DNA from 3 places in the Brevibacillus sp. genome. Region 3 is predicted to be linked to each of the others. Evidence: a T-box and tRNA genes for the amino acid it is inferred to sense, from the RefSeq annotation. Region 3 holds a T-box; the other regions hold tRNA genes.
What was found. A T-box is a leader RNA that pairs with one kind of tRNA and senses whether it is charged. The one in region 3 lies ahead of leuS (leucine--tRNA ligase), so its partner is inferred to be a tRNA-Leu.
Positions count from the first base shown of each region.

Region 1 (4,459 bases), on a different contig from region 3:
TCCGGCGCTGATCCCAGGCTCGATGGGAACATCTTCCTACATTATGGTAGGGGCAGACAGCGGAGCGAAAAACTTTTACTCGATCTGCCATGGCGCAGGACGCGTGCGCTCCCGCAAGGCTACGAAAGAAATCGTGACGATTGATCAGTTCGAGCGCGCCTTGCGGGTAGGCGAGGATGACGAAATCATGGTCAATCACCGCTCGCTCGCAGCGATTTTGGATGAATGCCCGCAAGCTTACAAAGACGTGGATCAAATTATCGATTCCGTCGTCGGGGCAAAATTGGCGTCTGTCGTAGCCAAATGCAAGCCGCTGATCGCAATCAAAGGAGTGTAGAAGAGGTGGTTCCCGGTGTCGCGCGGGGGCCATCTTTTGATTTTTCCAAAATAGGTTCGAATGTAACATAAATTGCATGGCTTGTGCAACCGATATCAAAAAGGAGACATTATAGGGGAGATAGGGGAACAAATATGGCTACATACTATTACTTCACCTGCCAAAAGTGCCGAACCCGGGGGGGAGTTTTCGGCGAACAGCCTTGGGGGTGGGGGAACTTTGACATGATCGAGTCCTTCAAGTTTCTGGCCCATCACATCCGCACTTGCGGGGAGGATTCCATCCGCGTCATCTCGGAAGATGTGGACGAATACGTCGATCAGTTGCATGGAGAATACAACACCTTCCTGGAAGAGACGAAGCATATTTTCCCGCATTCCAAAGATTGGGAGTTTCTTGATCGGTGGAAATCGCTCAAAGTCGAGGAATTGAAGGAAAAATGGGTAGAGGAAAACCGGATCGCGCATCCGGATGAACGTTTGAAGATTTGCGGTACGCTGGAGGACTTTGAAATTTTGCAGCAGCGGGCGGGGCGCATTTCTTTTTTGGCAAAGGTGCGGGACGATACGGACACGCTCTGGAAGGTGGTTGCCAGCTCGCCTGAATTGCCTGTCTTGCATCATTCCTATATCATCATAGGAGTAAGACAGGATCATCCGGAGCTGGGGAAAATCGTGGAAGTGTTCAAGATGGTTCCCCGCTCTGTAGATAAGAAAGAGAGGGAAGGCGAACGTGAAGCTTGAAGCGATCAGTGAACTGCTTGAAAAAGTACGGGAGCGCAATCCGCTTGTGCACAACATCACCAACGTTGTCGTGACCAACTTTACAGCCAATGGCTTGCTCGCGCTCGGAGCATCTCCCGTCATGGCTTATGCGAAGCAAGAAGTGGCGGACATGGCGAAAATCGCGGGATCACTCGTCCTGAACATGGGCACCTTGAGCGAGCGGGAAGTAAAGGCGATGCTGATTGCGGGCAAATCGGCCAATCAGCACCACGTTCCGGTCTTGTTCGATCCGGTAGGCGCAGGAGCAACCCCGTATCGAACCGAAACGGCACAAAAAATCGTGCGCGAGCTAGATATCGCCCTGGTTCGCGGAAATGCGGCGGAGATTGCCAACGTCATCGGGGAATCGTGGGAGATTAAAGGCGTGGACGCAGGCGAGGCAGGCGGAGATGTCGCTTCGCTCGCCAAAGCAGCTGCCGAGAAGCTGGAGACGGTAGTGGCGATCACGGGCAAGGTGGATGTCATTTCAGATGGCAGTACGGTGTACGCCATCGACAACGGCCATCCGATCTTGACCAAAGTGACGGGAACAGGCTGCCTGTTGACTTCCGTCATGGGGGCTTTTGCCGCTGTTGCCGAAAACACGTTGGCGGCTGGGGCTGCTGCGCTCGTCGCATACGGTGTGGCTGCGCAAAAAGCAGCGGAAAAATCGGCGGCAGACGGTCCGGGCAGCTTCCAGATTCAGTTTTTGGATGCGCTGTCCTCCGTATCGGCCGACGATATCCATCGGCTGGGCAAGATCGAACAGCATAAGCTGTAAGAACCGAAAGCAGACTCGTCGCTGTTCGGAAGCCGAGAAGCCGGATTTTGGCAGCAAGTTGCCTTGGGTGGGGCGGGAAGAGCAGCTTCTTCCCGTCTCACCGCTTGGGCATGTGCTTTGGGAATGAAAAAATCCCCTGTTTTCCAGGGGACGAAAATGATCGCGACTGTATGGCTATGATTAGGCTAGATAAGTTAGGGCGTAGCTGTAATTTCGCAGCGTATAGCATAAGAGCTTCTTTTGGTGCTCCGAGAGCGCTAGGAATACAAATTCTACTTGATCATTTTCAAACTTGCGGACGTAAAAGCAGGAAATCCCATGGCAGATCACTTCTCTTTTAAGCGACAGTGCAGCACGGGCGTCGGTGCATATGTGTACTTCCACGGCGTGTAACCTCCTTGGACATTCAATAGAGTACCAAAAAAAGCCAAGGAAAATCACGGGAAATATGGCGGAATTATGTCCAAGTAGTTACCGTTTTTTGTATAAAGAATGATAAGAATGACAATTCGTAAAAAGGCTACTTCATGTCGTCAGGAATACACTTCGATCGGGAAAAATAGGCGGAAATCATCGCAGCCATCCTGCCTTTTTCCGTGCTCATATCGATCTTGTCCTGCAAACAGCGCAGCAGCTCCTGATCGCAGCTGCACGAAAAGTAGCCGCGCTTCTGGTAGCAGTAGTCATGTTTTTTGCAGCAACGGTCGATATCGTCGATAGGGGCGCCTGGTCCAGAGCAGCCTGGCCCGCACCAATTTCCGTACAAACAAGGGATACGTCTTGCCCGCCGTCGTCTTCTGCCCACCTGTCATCACTCCGCAACATAGATGATTACTGGTAGCATATTGGCGGAGGGAGAAACTTGCTTTAGGCAATTCCCACAAATTTTAAAATATATCTTGTAATCGTTTGCTAGATATGATAGATTAATTCTTGCCTGAGCTGTACAGCTCGGCAAGTGATACAGATGGATGGATGTCCGAGCGGCCGAAGGAGCACGATTGGAAATCGTGTAGGCGGGGTCGACCCGTCTCGTGGGTTCAAATCCCACTCCATCCGCCATCTTGGCCCGTTGGTGAAGCGGTTTAACACAGCAGCCTTTCACGCTGTCATACAGGGGTTCGAATCCCCTACGGGTCACTTAGAAGCCCAACAACTGGTTGGGGCCCCGGCGAAAGTCGGGGTATTGTGGAGGCTTAGCTCAGCTGGGAGAGCATCTGCCTTACAAGCAGAGGGTCGGCGGTTCGATCCCGTCAGCCTCCACCATTTTCATACGCGGTCGTGGCGGAATTGGCAGACGCGCTAGATTCAGGTTCTAGTGGTGGCAACACCGTGGAGGTTCAAGTCCTCTCGACCGCATCGCTTTATCAATGAAAGGTTCTTGTTCTGCTGTTTCTGGCAGAACAGGAGCCTTTTTGCTATTTCCAAATCATGTACAAGCATTTGGCCATGCAAAACAAAAATCCCATCCATACAGAAAAAGGAGCCGGGGGACCAGCCTCCGACTCCTTTTCGCTTCTGCCGATCATGCCCCTGGCCGTTTGCGCCTGAACAGGAGGTACAGGAAAAACGGAGCGCCCACTCCGGCGGTAAATACGCCCGCAGGAATATCGAGCGGCAAGAACAGCATTCGTCCCGCCAGATCGGCAAGCAGCAGCACGATTGCGCCGATGAGCGCTGCCGTCGGGATGACGATTCCGTAGCGATTGCCGACGAGCTTTCTCGCCATATGCGGGGCAAGCAGGCCGATGAAGGAGATCGTTCCGGCGATGCCGACCGCTACCCCGGCGAGGGCGACGCTGAGCAGCATCGCGACCATTCGGCTCATCTGAAGTCTGCTGCCGAGACCGATCGCTGTTTCTTCGCCGAGCGCCTGAATGTCCAGCTCTTTCGCATACAAGAGCGACAGCGGGATCAAAGCGACGATCCACGGCCAGATGGCCTTGATATAGCTCCAGTTCGTCCCGTACAAGCTGCCCGTCATCCAGTTCAGCACCTGGGCTGCGAGATAGGCGGGGCCGCTCAGCAGCAAAAACATCGTCAAGGCGCTCATCGCCGTCGAGATGCCGATACCGATTAGCACGAGCCGGGACGGAGTGACTCCCTTTTTCCAGGCGAACGAGTAGTTGACCGAAGCAGCGGCGAATGCCCCTGCGATCGCGATGATCGGCACGTAATGAATACTGTAGCTGGTAAAGGCGGTCATAAAAGCGACCACTGCTACCGAAGCGCCGCCCGTAACGCCGAGCAGGTCCGGAGAAGCGAGCGGATTGCGGATCACTCCTTGCAGCAGGCTGCCGGAAACAGCCAATGCCGCGCCGATCAGGAGCGCCGCTACGATGCGTGGCAAACGAAACTGTGTAATAATCAGATCGCTTCCTTCGCCGTTCATGCCGACAAGCGACAGGACCACGTCCCGAATCGGAATGGATACACTGCCGAGCGACAGACAGAAGACGGCGAGGATCAAAGCCGCAACGGCAAGCGAGCTTACGATCGTCGCATTTTTCCATGTCGGACGTCTCTTCATGACTTCCTCCTTCTCGCCACGAAGATCAGGAACGGAACGCCGATCAG
Region 1 covers NZ_DOTK01000005.1:61,733-66,191, reverse strand. Annotated here, with positions in the region: gene DEP07_RS01055 (RtcB family protein) at 1-337, shown strand, start outside; gene DEP07_RS01050 (hypothetical protein) at 562-1,080, shown strand; gene thiM (hydroxyethylthiazole kinase) at 1,070-1,882, shown strand; gene DEP07_RS01040 (phospholipase A2 family protein) at 2,403-2,687, opposite strand; tRNA gene DEP07_RS01035 (tRNA-Ser) at 2,852-2,944, shown strand; tRNA gene DEP07_RS01030 (tRNA-Glu) at 2,949-3,022, shown strand; tRNA gene DEP07_RS01025 (tRNA-Val) at 3,073-3,148, shown strand; tRNA gene DEP07_RS01020 (tRNA-Leu) at 3,158-3,241, shown strand; gene DEP07_RS01015 (FecCD family ABC transporter permease) at 3,408-4,412, opposite strand; gene DEP07_RS01010 (FecCD family ABC transporter permease) at 4,409-4,459, opposite strand, start outside.
Region 1: it encodes a tRNA-Leu, which carries the amino acid that the T-box ahead of leuS (leucine--tRNA ligase) is inferred to sense. The anticodon was not compared.

Region 2 (4,459 bases), on a different contig from region 3:
TTCCCCTGGAGCGGCTGATGCACATGCCGCAACACATTCTTTTGCAAAAAATGATGGAACTGGCCAAGCAGGAACAGGAAACAAACAAGCAAGAACCTGACCCATCCGAGTAAGGCGAAGAGGACTTTTCGCAACCGCCGTGGAAAAGATACAAGAACAAGTCCATACATATACTGGAGGAGAGCAAATGGCTGCAAATGTCGCACACAAGTTTCGCACAGGGTTGAAACCGCAAGCTTTCATCGAAGGCATGACCAAAAATCAGGATACGTTCCAAAACTGGTCAGAGGCGTTTGCTTGGGCAGATGAACAGGACCAGGCCTTTTTTGCCTCGTTGCAGCATCGGGATGATCTCAGATGTTTGATTTTGGCAGCAGAATGGTGCGGAGATGTGGTCAGAAACTTGCCGGTCGTTCTCCACGCTTTAAAAGAAACAGAGATGCCTGTTGAAATTTTGGTCATGGAAGACCACCTCGACCTGATGGATGAGTTTCTCACGATGGGCGGTCGCGCCATTCCAGTCGTCATTTTCGCAGATACAGGCGGACACGTGCTGGCAAAATGGGGCCCGAGACCTAGCCACGTACAGGCAATCATGACAGCGTTCAAACAGCAAAACCCAGATCGCAACGCCCCTGACTACGAAGAAAACATCAAGGTCGCTCGCGCAGAAATGCTCAAACAGTACGGAGAAGGCACGGGCTACCAGCAAGTCATTGTCAAAGAACTGAGAGAGCTGCTCTCCTCGATTTAACAAACGCGAACAACATACAGGGCGGAGTCGCGGCTCCGCCTATTTTCATGCAGAGAGGCTGAGATTGGATGCATTATTACGGAAACGAAACGATCATGTCCCTGGAGCAAGTTTTGCGTCTGGAGCCTTCCGAAGTGCGGATTTTAGAGTGGGTGCGCACCTATGAATTTTTGGAAAATCGCTTTGGTGTAGATGAGTCTGTGCCTTATTTTTTGGAGATCAAATGCGAGGCAGACCACGTCATGATTCGCAAAAACCGCATCCTGGACTTTCCGGACTACTCCTGTGAGGAGCAACTTTCGTTTGGGGAGGTGGAGCAGGCGCTTGCTGTTTTTCAACAATGGGCACAAGATATTTTAAAGCATGTCGTAAGCCCGTAAGAAAATGAGAAAAACCTATTGACGAAACTTGTGGTCCATGATAGAGTAAATAACGTCGTCTCGGACAAGCGCAAGCGGTAAGGAAGAGGCGCACGTTATTCAGCTGGGGAGATAGTGAAGTGGCTAAACACGGCAGACTGTAAATCTGCTCCCTCCGGGTTCGGCGGTTCGAATCCGTCTCTCCCCACCATTGATTTTCTAGCAGAAATGTGCTAGTATGTAACTACAGTTTTCTACATGCCGGTGTGGCGGAATGGCAGACGCGCGCGACTCAAAATCGTGAGGGAAACCGTGGGGGTTCAAGTCCCTTCACCGGCACCATATCTGAAAGACGACTCTTGGAATGTTTATTCCGAGAGTTTTTTTGTTTGCTTGTGGCGGCGGTCAGAAATTTAAGTGCATAATGCATGGCGCAATAAACGCTCAAGAAATTGCTCCAAAACGTCACTCGTGAAACCACAAGAAACTATAGGAATCCCACATGAACTTCGAAAATTTCGCCAGATTATGGGGATATTTGGTACAATAGTAATCGTTTACTTTTGAGTTGCTGGCAAGGGAAGAGAGGGCTGTATGAATAAGTGGGAGTACATTGTGGGAGCTGTTCTTGGTGTTATCTTTTTAGTCATATCGTATCTGATCGCGAGGTTTGTGTTCGGCTATCTTTCCTGGGCGGCGACGGGATTAGCTTTGGTGCTGCCACTCTATGCGTTTTATGCCTATATGACAAGGGTGGATGATCGCTCGACGGAAATATTGCGGTTTGTGAAAATTTCGTTTTCTGGTTCGCTCGTTTTTCTCGTTTCTTCATGGGCGTGCATCCAATATTTCGCCCCTTTTTTGGTCGCAGACATTGGCGATGTTGTCCTTCCTTAATTTACACTCTGCGGATGGCGGGAGCCTTTCTGGTGGTGTTTTTAATCGCAGGCGCATTGATTTCCAACCGCCCGCATTCGTGAGCGGGGCAGGGGTGGACAAAAGGATGGGGAGGCGGTATACTTATTATTGTTAAATATTTGAAGTGAGTAACTTTTCTCATTGTTGCGCTTGTTGCTGCAGGATGTGTGGCTTGATGTAGAAAAGTGAACTTGCGGGTGTAGTTCAATGGTAGAACTCTAGCTTCCCAAGCTAGTAGCGTGGGTTCGATTCCCATCACCCGCTCCATAGAGGTAATGCGTGAAAATCTTGAGGGATCAAGGTTTTTTCTTTTTGTGTGGGTGAGTTAAGTTCAGAAAAGCGGAGTTGTTGACGGATTGTTGATGAAATGTATTGGTCGTCGCTCATTCACGGGTTGAGTTTGCCCAATTTCAAGGCAGCTTCCTGGCAAAGTTTGTTGTAACGTGCGCATAGATATCTGCGATTGTTTGATATTTCTTATGACCAAGCCATTTTTGGACCTTATAAACATATTAGAGGATAGCCCTTTGTAAATGGTTAATGAATGGGCTAGAGTAAAGGATTCGAGCTAACTCCTGTTTATTCTTACTAAGCGTTTATGATTTTACAAATTTTTATATTTCGTGTCGACATTTTTTTGCATCATTTTCATTTTATTACCATTATTATGATTAAGAGAACGCTGATTTGAGGTGATATTATCAAAAAAATTCTCTTGGTTATACTTCTTGGGCTGTTGGCACTTAGTTTTTTTGATCTTGACGTTAGCATGGGAATAAGTAAAAAGGTTTCTGTAGTTATCACAGTTGCGGTTGTTGCTTGGATGACTTATCTGGACTATAGCGGTGGAGGAAAGACGAGTGAAAAAAAATCAAATAACTAAATCGTTACTAGCAGTTGCATTGACTACAGCTTTTCTATTGAGTGGATACTCTCAGGTAGCGGTACCTAATGTTCATGCAGCAGAACAAATTGATGACCGTGATCTTGATCTACTGCTTGAAATTGCAAAATCGGATTTGGAAGAAAAGACCTTTGTCAAGGACGGCATAGTTGTAAATGGGTACAGCAACTCCAAAGAAGCTGGGGTCAGCCAAGAAGCATTTGAAGAATTCGAAAAGATGATTAGCTTCGCAAATAACGAAATTAAAAAAGGGAATATGATCGTAGGCAAGAATATTTTAGATACAAAAGCAGATATCATAAACACAAATTCTAGTAAAGCTTGCAGTTCTAAGCAGTCAACCAAGAACATACAGCCTATGGCGTTTTATCTCGAATACTACGTAAGTGCAAGTAAAGCCACAAAGATAGGAAAAGCGTTGGCAGCAGGAATCGGAGGTGCAGCACTAGCTTCCTATCTTAAGCTTCCGGCTGCTGTAGCTGCAGTGCTTACTGCATTATACGGAGCAAATGAGTTGTGCAATTGGGATGGCAATGGATATACCCTCTACTATGTAATAACCCCAATTCCTGCCGGCTATTGCATACCAGATTGATTTTCATGTAGTCCGACAAATGAACGAACTCGGAAATTTCGCCGATTATGTATTGTTTCAATCTCTCTTGAAAAGTCTTATCTGCAAGTGTCAGCTCTATAGCGAGCGCCTATGTGCTACCAAGTGATCATTAAAGAATAGTAAATGCCCTCCTTCCATTATAGGAGGGAGGGCTTCTTGATAAAATTGTTTAGTATAAAACATTTTTGGAAAGACGAATAAATCCATGTTTCGGTTGTTCGATTGCCGCGATTTAAAAAGTCAATTGCTACTTTGATATCATTTTAGGTTCGTATGGCTTGTTTGTAGTAATGTAATGTTTGATTTCCATCATGTTTACTCTCCTAAAAGTTTTCTTGTTTAAATGAATTATCGGAAAAGTTACTTGACCAATGACAGAAAACAAAAGTTGACTGGTAAATTTAGAATTTACATAAAGGTATTGTAATCTACAAGACGAAGTGATTCTTCAATATTTCAAAGAGGGCATCAGCAAGAAACTCATCCGTTTTGGTGATTAATTCACCTCTCATTAACATTGACCACCCTTCACCGTGAGAGAACAGCGTAAAAGAAAGTAACCCCAAGATACTAAGTAGCTGACCTGTAGAATATAGCGGAAAGCAGTCATCGTAGTTGTATTTTTTTCCTGTATTTATTATGTATTTTTACATCCCTTGTTGGAAGTAAATTGTCCCTTCATATCCATCCTCATAAGGTTGCATAACAATGCTTGCATTTTGGTTATTGTCAAAGTAAGTTACTTTTACCAGTGCATCCCGTAATGGCCTGCCATTATAATACAAATTACTCGCTACATCAATTGGGGTTTTGGCTACAATTCCATTGGCAGAACCGGCTTGTAAGTTCCAGTCAAATTCATTTCTCTGGGCTGGTGATGGCCCAAGGAAAAAACTTGCAGGAATTAA
Region 2 covers NZ_DOTK01000026.1:25,286-29,744, reverse strand. Annotated here, with positions in the region: gene DEP07_RS05870 (YycC family protein) at 1-113, shown strand, start outside; gene DEP07_RS05865 (thioredoxin family protein) at 188-754, shown strand; gene DEP07_RS05860 (hypothetical protein) at 823-1,134, shown strand; tRNA gene DEP07_RS05855 (tRNA-Tyr) at 1,240-1,324, shown strand; tRNA gene DEP07_RS05850 (tRNA-Leu) at 1,374-1,455, shown strand; gene DEP07_RS05845 (hypothetical protein) at 1,708-2,010, shown strand; tRNA gene DEP07_RS05840 (tRNA-Gly) at 2,225-2,298, shown strand; gene DEP07_RS05835 (hypothetical protein) at 2,892-3,530, shown strand; gene DEP07_RS05830 (hypothetical protein) at 4,199-4,459, opposite strand, start outside.
Region 2: it encodes a tRNA-Leu, which carries the amino acid that the T-box ahead of leuS (leucine--tRNA ligase) is inferred to sense. The anticodon was not compared.

Region 3 (4,459 bases):
AACGGCAATGATTTTGACGATCGTTTTGCCATCGATCAGTTCTTTGATCATGTCGTTGTTAAGCGCCAGCTCTTCCATTTGTTCCTTGGTCGAATCGGAAGCGATCAGCAACTTCTCTTTGTTCTTGCCGTTGATCTGGATGACGATTTCCACTTCGTCCTCCACCAGCTTCGACTCATCGTAAGTTGGCCATGCTTCGTAGGAGATCGTTTCGTTGTGTCCGAGCTTCTCCCACAGTTCTTCACCCAGGTGCGGAGCGATTGGCGACAACATTTTTACGAAGTCTTCCATGTACGATTTCGGCAGAACGTCTGCTTTGTACGCTTCGTTCACGAATACCATCAGTTGGGAGATACCTGTGTTGAAACGCAGGCCCTCGTAGTCTTCGGTTACTTTTTTCACGGTTTGATGGTAAACGCGCTCCATGCTCGTCGCTTTTTTCGTATCGACGATTTTCTCGTTCAGCTCGCCGTTGTCTTGCACGAACAGGCGGTATACGCGGTCCAGGAAGCGGCGCGCACCATCGAGGCCTTTTGTCGACCAGGCGATGGAAGCATCCAGCGGCCCCATGAACATCTCGTACAGGCGGAGCGTATCGGCGCCGTGGCTGTGTACGATATCGTCAGGGTTGACGACGTTGCCTTTGGATTTGCTCATTTTTTCGTTGTTTTCGCCGAGGATCATTCCTTGGTTAAACAGCTTTTGGAATGGCTCCTTGGTAGGTACGACGCCGATGTCGTACAGGAATTTGTGCCAGAAACGGGAGTACAGCAAGTGCAGTACCGCGTGCTCTGCTCCACCGATGTAGATGTCGACTGGCAGCCATTCTTTCAGCTTTTCCGGATCAGCCATGGCTTGATCGTTGTGCGGATCGATAAAGCGCAGGAAGTACCAGCAGCTGCCCGCCCATTGCGGCATCGTGTTGGTTTCGCGGCGCGCTTTCATGCCTGTTTCCGGATCGACGGTGTTCAGCCAGTCGGTAATGTTGGCAAGCGGCGATTCGCCCGTGCCGGATGGCTTGATTTCTTTTGTTTTTGGCAGCATAATCGGCAGTTCGGATACGGGAACAGTTTTCATCGTGCCATCTTCGAGGTGCAAAATCGGAATCGGCTCACCCCAGTAGCGTTGACGGCTGAACAGCCAGTCGCGCAGACGGTAGGTCACTTTGCGATTTCCTTTGCCTTCGGCTTCCAGCCATTCGATCATTTTGTTGATCGCCTGCTCTTTGTTCAGACCGTCGAGCATGCCGGAATTGATATGCTCTCCATCGCCTGTGTACGCTTCTTTGGAAATGTCTCCACCCGCGATTACTGCTTTGATCGGCAGGTCGAATGTTTTTGCAAATTCATAGTCGCGCTCGTCGTGTGCAGGTACCGCCATGATCGAGCCGGTTCCATAGCTGATCAGCACGTAGTCCGCGATCCAGATCGGCAGGCGCTCGCCGTTTACCGGATTGATGGCGTATGCCCCGGTGAATACCCCTGTCTTTTCTTTTGCCAGGTCTGTACGTTCCAGATCGCTTTTGTGTTTGGCTTGCTCCAGATAAGCTTCTACGGCTGCTTTTTGCTCTGGGCTGGTAATCTGCTCAACCAGTTTGTGCTCTGGAGCGAGTACCGCGTAAGTAGCGCCGTAGAGCGTGTCCGGGCGCGTCGTGAAGACGGTAAAGCTTTGATCGTGTCCGTCGACGGCAAAAGTAACTTCTGCCCCTTCGGAGCGGCCGATCCAGTTGCGCTGCATTTCCTTGATGCTCTCCGGCCAATCCAGCTCTTCCAGGTCTTGCAGCAGTCTTTCCGCATAGGCCGTAATTTTCAGCACCCATTGCTTCATTGGACGGCGCTCGACTGGATGTCCGCCGCGCTCGCTCTTGCCATCGATGACTTCTTCGTTTGCCAGCACCGTTCCCAGTGCAGGGCACCAGTTTACAGCTACTTCGTCAATGTACGCCAAGCCGTGCTCATACAGCTTCGTGAAAATCCACTGGGTCCATTTGTAGTAGTGCGGGTCAGTCGTGTTGATCTCTCTGTCCCAATCGTAGGAGAAGCCCAAAGACTTGATTTGGCGGCGGAACGTGTTGATATTTTTTTCCGTGAACTCCGCAGGGTCATTGCCTGTGTCGAGCGCGTATTGCTCAGCAGGCAGACCAAACGCATCCCACCCCATTGGGTGAAGCACGTTGTAGCCTTGCATCCGCTTCATGCGGGACAAAATATCGGTAGCCGTATAGCCTTCCGGGTGTCCGACGTGCAGCCCTGCACCGGAAGGGTACGGGAACATATCGAGAGCGTAAAACTTTTGCTTGCCTGGGTCTTCTGATGTTTTAAAGGTTTTGTTTTGCTCCCAGTATTGTTGCCATTTTTTTTCGACTTCACGATGACTGAAAACCATGGTAGAGCACTCCCATCTTAAAATAGGTAAAAAAGTAGAAAACTTGGCTATGCCAAGCTGTTGCCAACATCATGATCCAAACTGCCTTTCGGCCATATAAAGAAAACCTCACGCCCCAATCGCTTGAACGAAAGGGACGAGAGGTTTGTTTATACTCCCGCGGTACCACCCACATTGGCGAATGCAAAGCATCCACCCGCTTAAATCCGTAACGGGGATGAGCCGCCCACCCTTACACAACCATATTAGAATGGCCTTCAAGGCGAGTGCTGAGAGGCGAGTTCGGACGATCCCGGGTTGACTTGCACCTGCCGTCAACTCTCTGTATGCTCGCGGGGCATATTCCTACTATTCCTCTTAAACGCGTCGAAATTTGCAGTTATAACGCCATTATAGTCAATTGGAACCAACCATGTCAAACTTTATGGCTTGCGTGCGGAAAAAAGCAGGCGCTCGCTCGCTTCCTGCGGTGGCAAGTCCGAATAGTCTGCCGTAATGACGATGTCCGTGAACCCGGCCTCCGCGAGCCAGCGCATCAGTTGCACAGGCTGGTAAGCTCTTTGCCAGTGCTCCTCCTCCATCCGCTCGTACAAGCCGTTTGGCTGGCGGATGAAAAAGGTCAGCTGATGCTCTACTTCCAGGCGAAGCGGGTCGCAGAAACATTGCCAAATGTACGAAACCTCGTCGTCGACGTAGGTGAACGTCTCGTCTCCGAAAACGTGCAGCATCTTGTACGGACTGTGCACATCAAACAAGAAGCTTCCCCCTGGAGCAAGATGAGCGAACACGCGTCGGAACGTCTCTTGCACGTCCGCCTCTTCTGTCAAGTAGCTGAGAGAGTCGCACAAGGAAATGACCGCATCGGCTTCCGGCAAGGAAAGCTCGCGCATATCTTGTTCCACCCACGCTACCTCTACTTGCTCCTGGCGCATTTTATCGTAGGCAATCGCCAGCATTTCGGCTGAGAGGTCGACACCTGTGACGCGATAGCCCCGCTTCGCCAGCGGAATGGCGATCGTCCCTGTCCCGCAGCCGAGATCGATAATCCGCTTGGGTGCGCTGCCTTTTTGCCAGCTACGCTCAATCCAATCGAGCCACTGATCGTAGGGGGTGTCTGCCATCAACGCATCGTAGACGGCGGCCATGTGTGCGTAGGCCATCTTTATTACCCTTGCACAGCGAAGGAAACCTCTTCTGCATCCTTCCACAGGCGCTCCAGGTTGTAAAACTCGCGATCTTCCCGGTGGAAGACGTGAATGACGATATCTCCCAGGTCAACCAGCACCCAGCGTCCTTCGTCTGCCCCTTCGATCCCGCGAACATCATAGCCGTTTTTATGGGCCTGGTCGCGAATTTCGCGCACGATTGCCTGTACTTGGCGCTCGTTGTTTCCGTGGCAAATCATGAAGTAATCTGCAATGACGGACAGCTTGCTGATGTCCAGCACCTTGAGATTTTCTGCCTTTTTGTCATCGGCTGCCTTCACTACCAAGCGAGCCAACTCTTCTACTGTTTTAACCATCAAAACCCTCCTTCTCTCCCTTTGCGGGATACCAAATCGTTATAGGCAATCAGCGTCAACGGATAAACCGTTTTCTGCTTTTCTATCAAAAACTGAATGGTGCCGCCCAAAGCTAGTGCCAAGGCTTGATCCAAATTCTTTTCAGCCAGCGCGCGAATCTCGTCGACACCAGGAAAAATGCGGTTCGGTTCTATATAGTCTGCCACACAAACGACTTTTTCTAACAGGGACATCCCCGCTCGCCCCGTCGTGTGGTAGCGAACGGCTTGCAAAATATCCGTATCTGTCACCCCGAGATCCGTCTGGATGACGATCGCCCCGGCAAAAGCGTGCCACAGCTCTTTTTCCCCTTCCAGAAGCTCTGTCGGCATATCGTGGCGAACGAGAATTTCGAACATTTTCTCCACGGGCCAGCATTTGCAGTAGTCGTGCAACAACCCTGCAAGCTCCGCTTTGTCCGGGTCAGCCCCGTAGCGAACGGCAAGGTTGCGAGCTGACTGGGCGACTCCGAGCGTGTGGTTGAAGCGCTTTTCATGCATTTGCGCCCGAATG
Region 3 covers NZ_DOTK01000063.1:8,038-12,496, forward strand. Annotated here, with positions in the region: gene leuS (leucine--tRNA ligase) at 1-2,385, opposite strand, end outside; T-box leader at 2,515-2,756, opposite strand; gene DEP07_RS19080 (class I SAM-dependent DNA methyltransferase) at 2,808-3,545, opposite strand; gene rsfS (ribosome silencing factor) at 3,551-3,907, opposite strand; gene yqeK (bis(5'-nucleosyl)-tetraphosphatase (symmetrical) YqeK) at 3,907-4,459, opposite strand, start outside.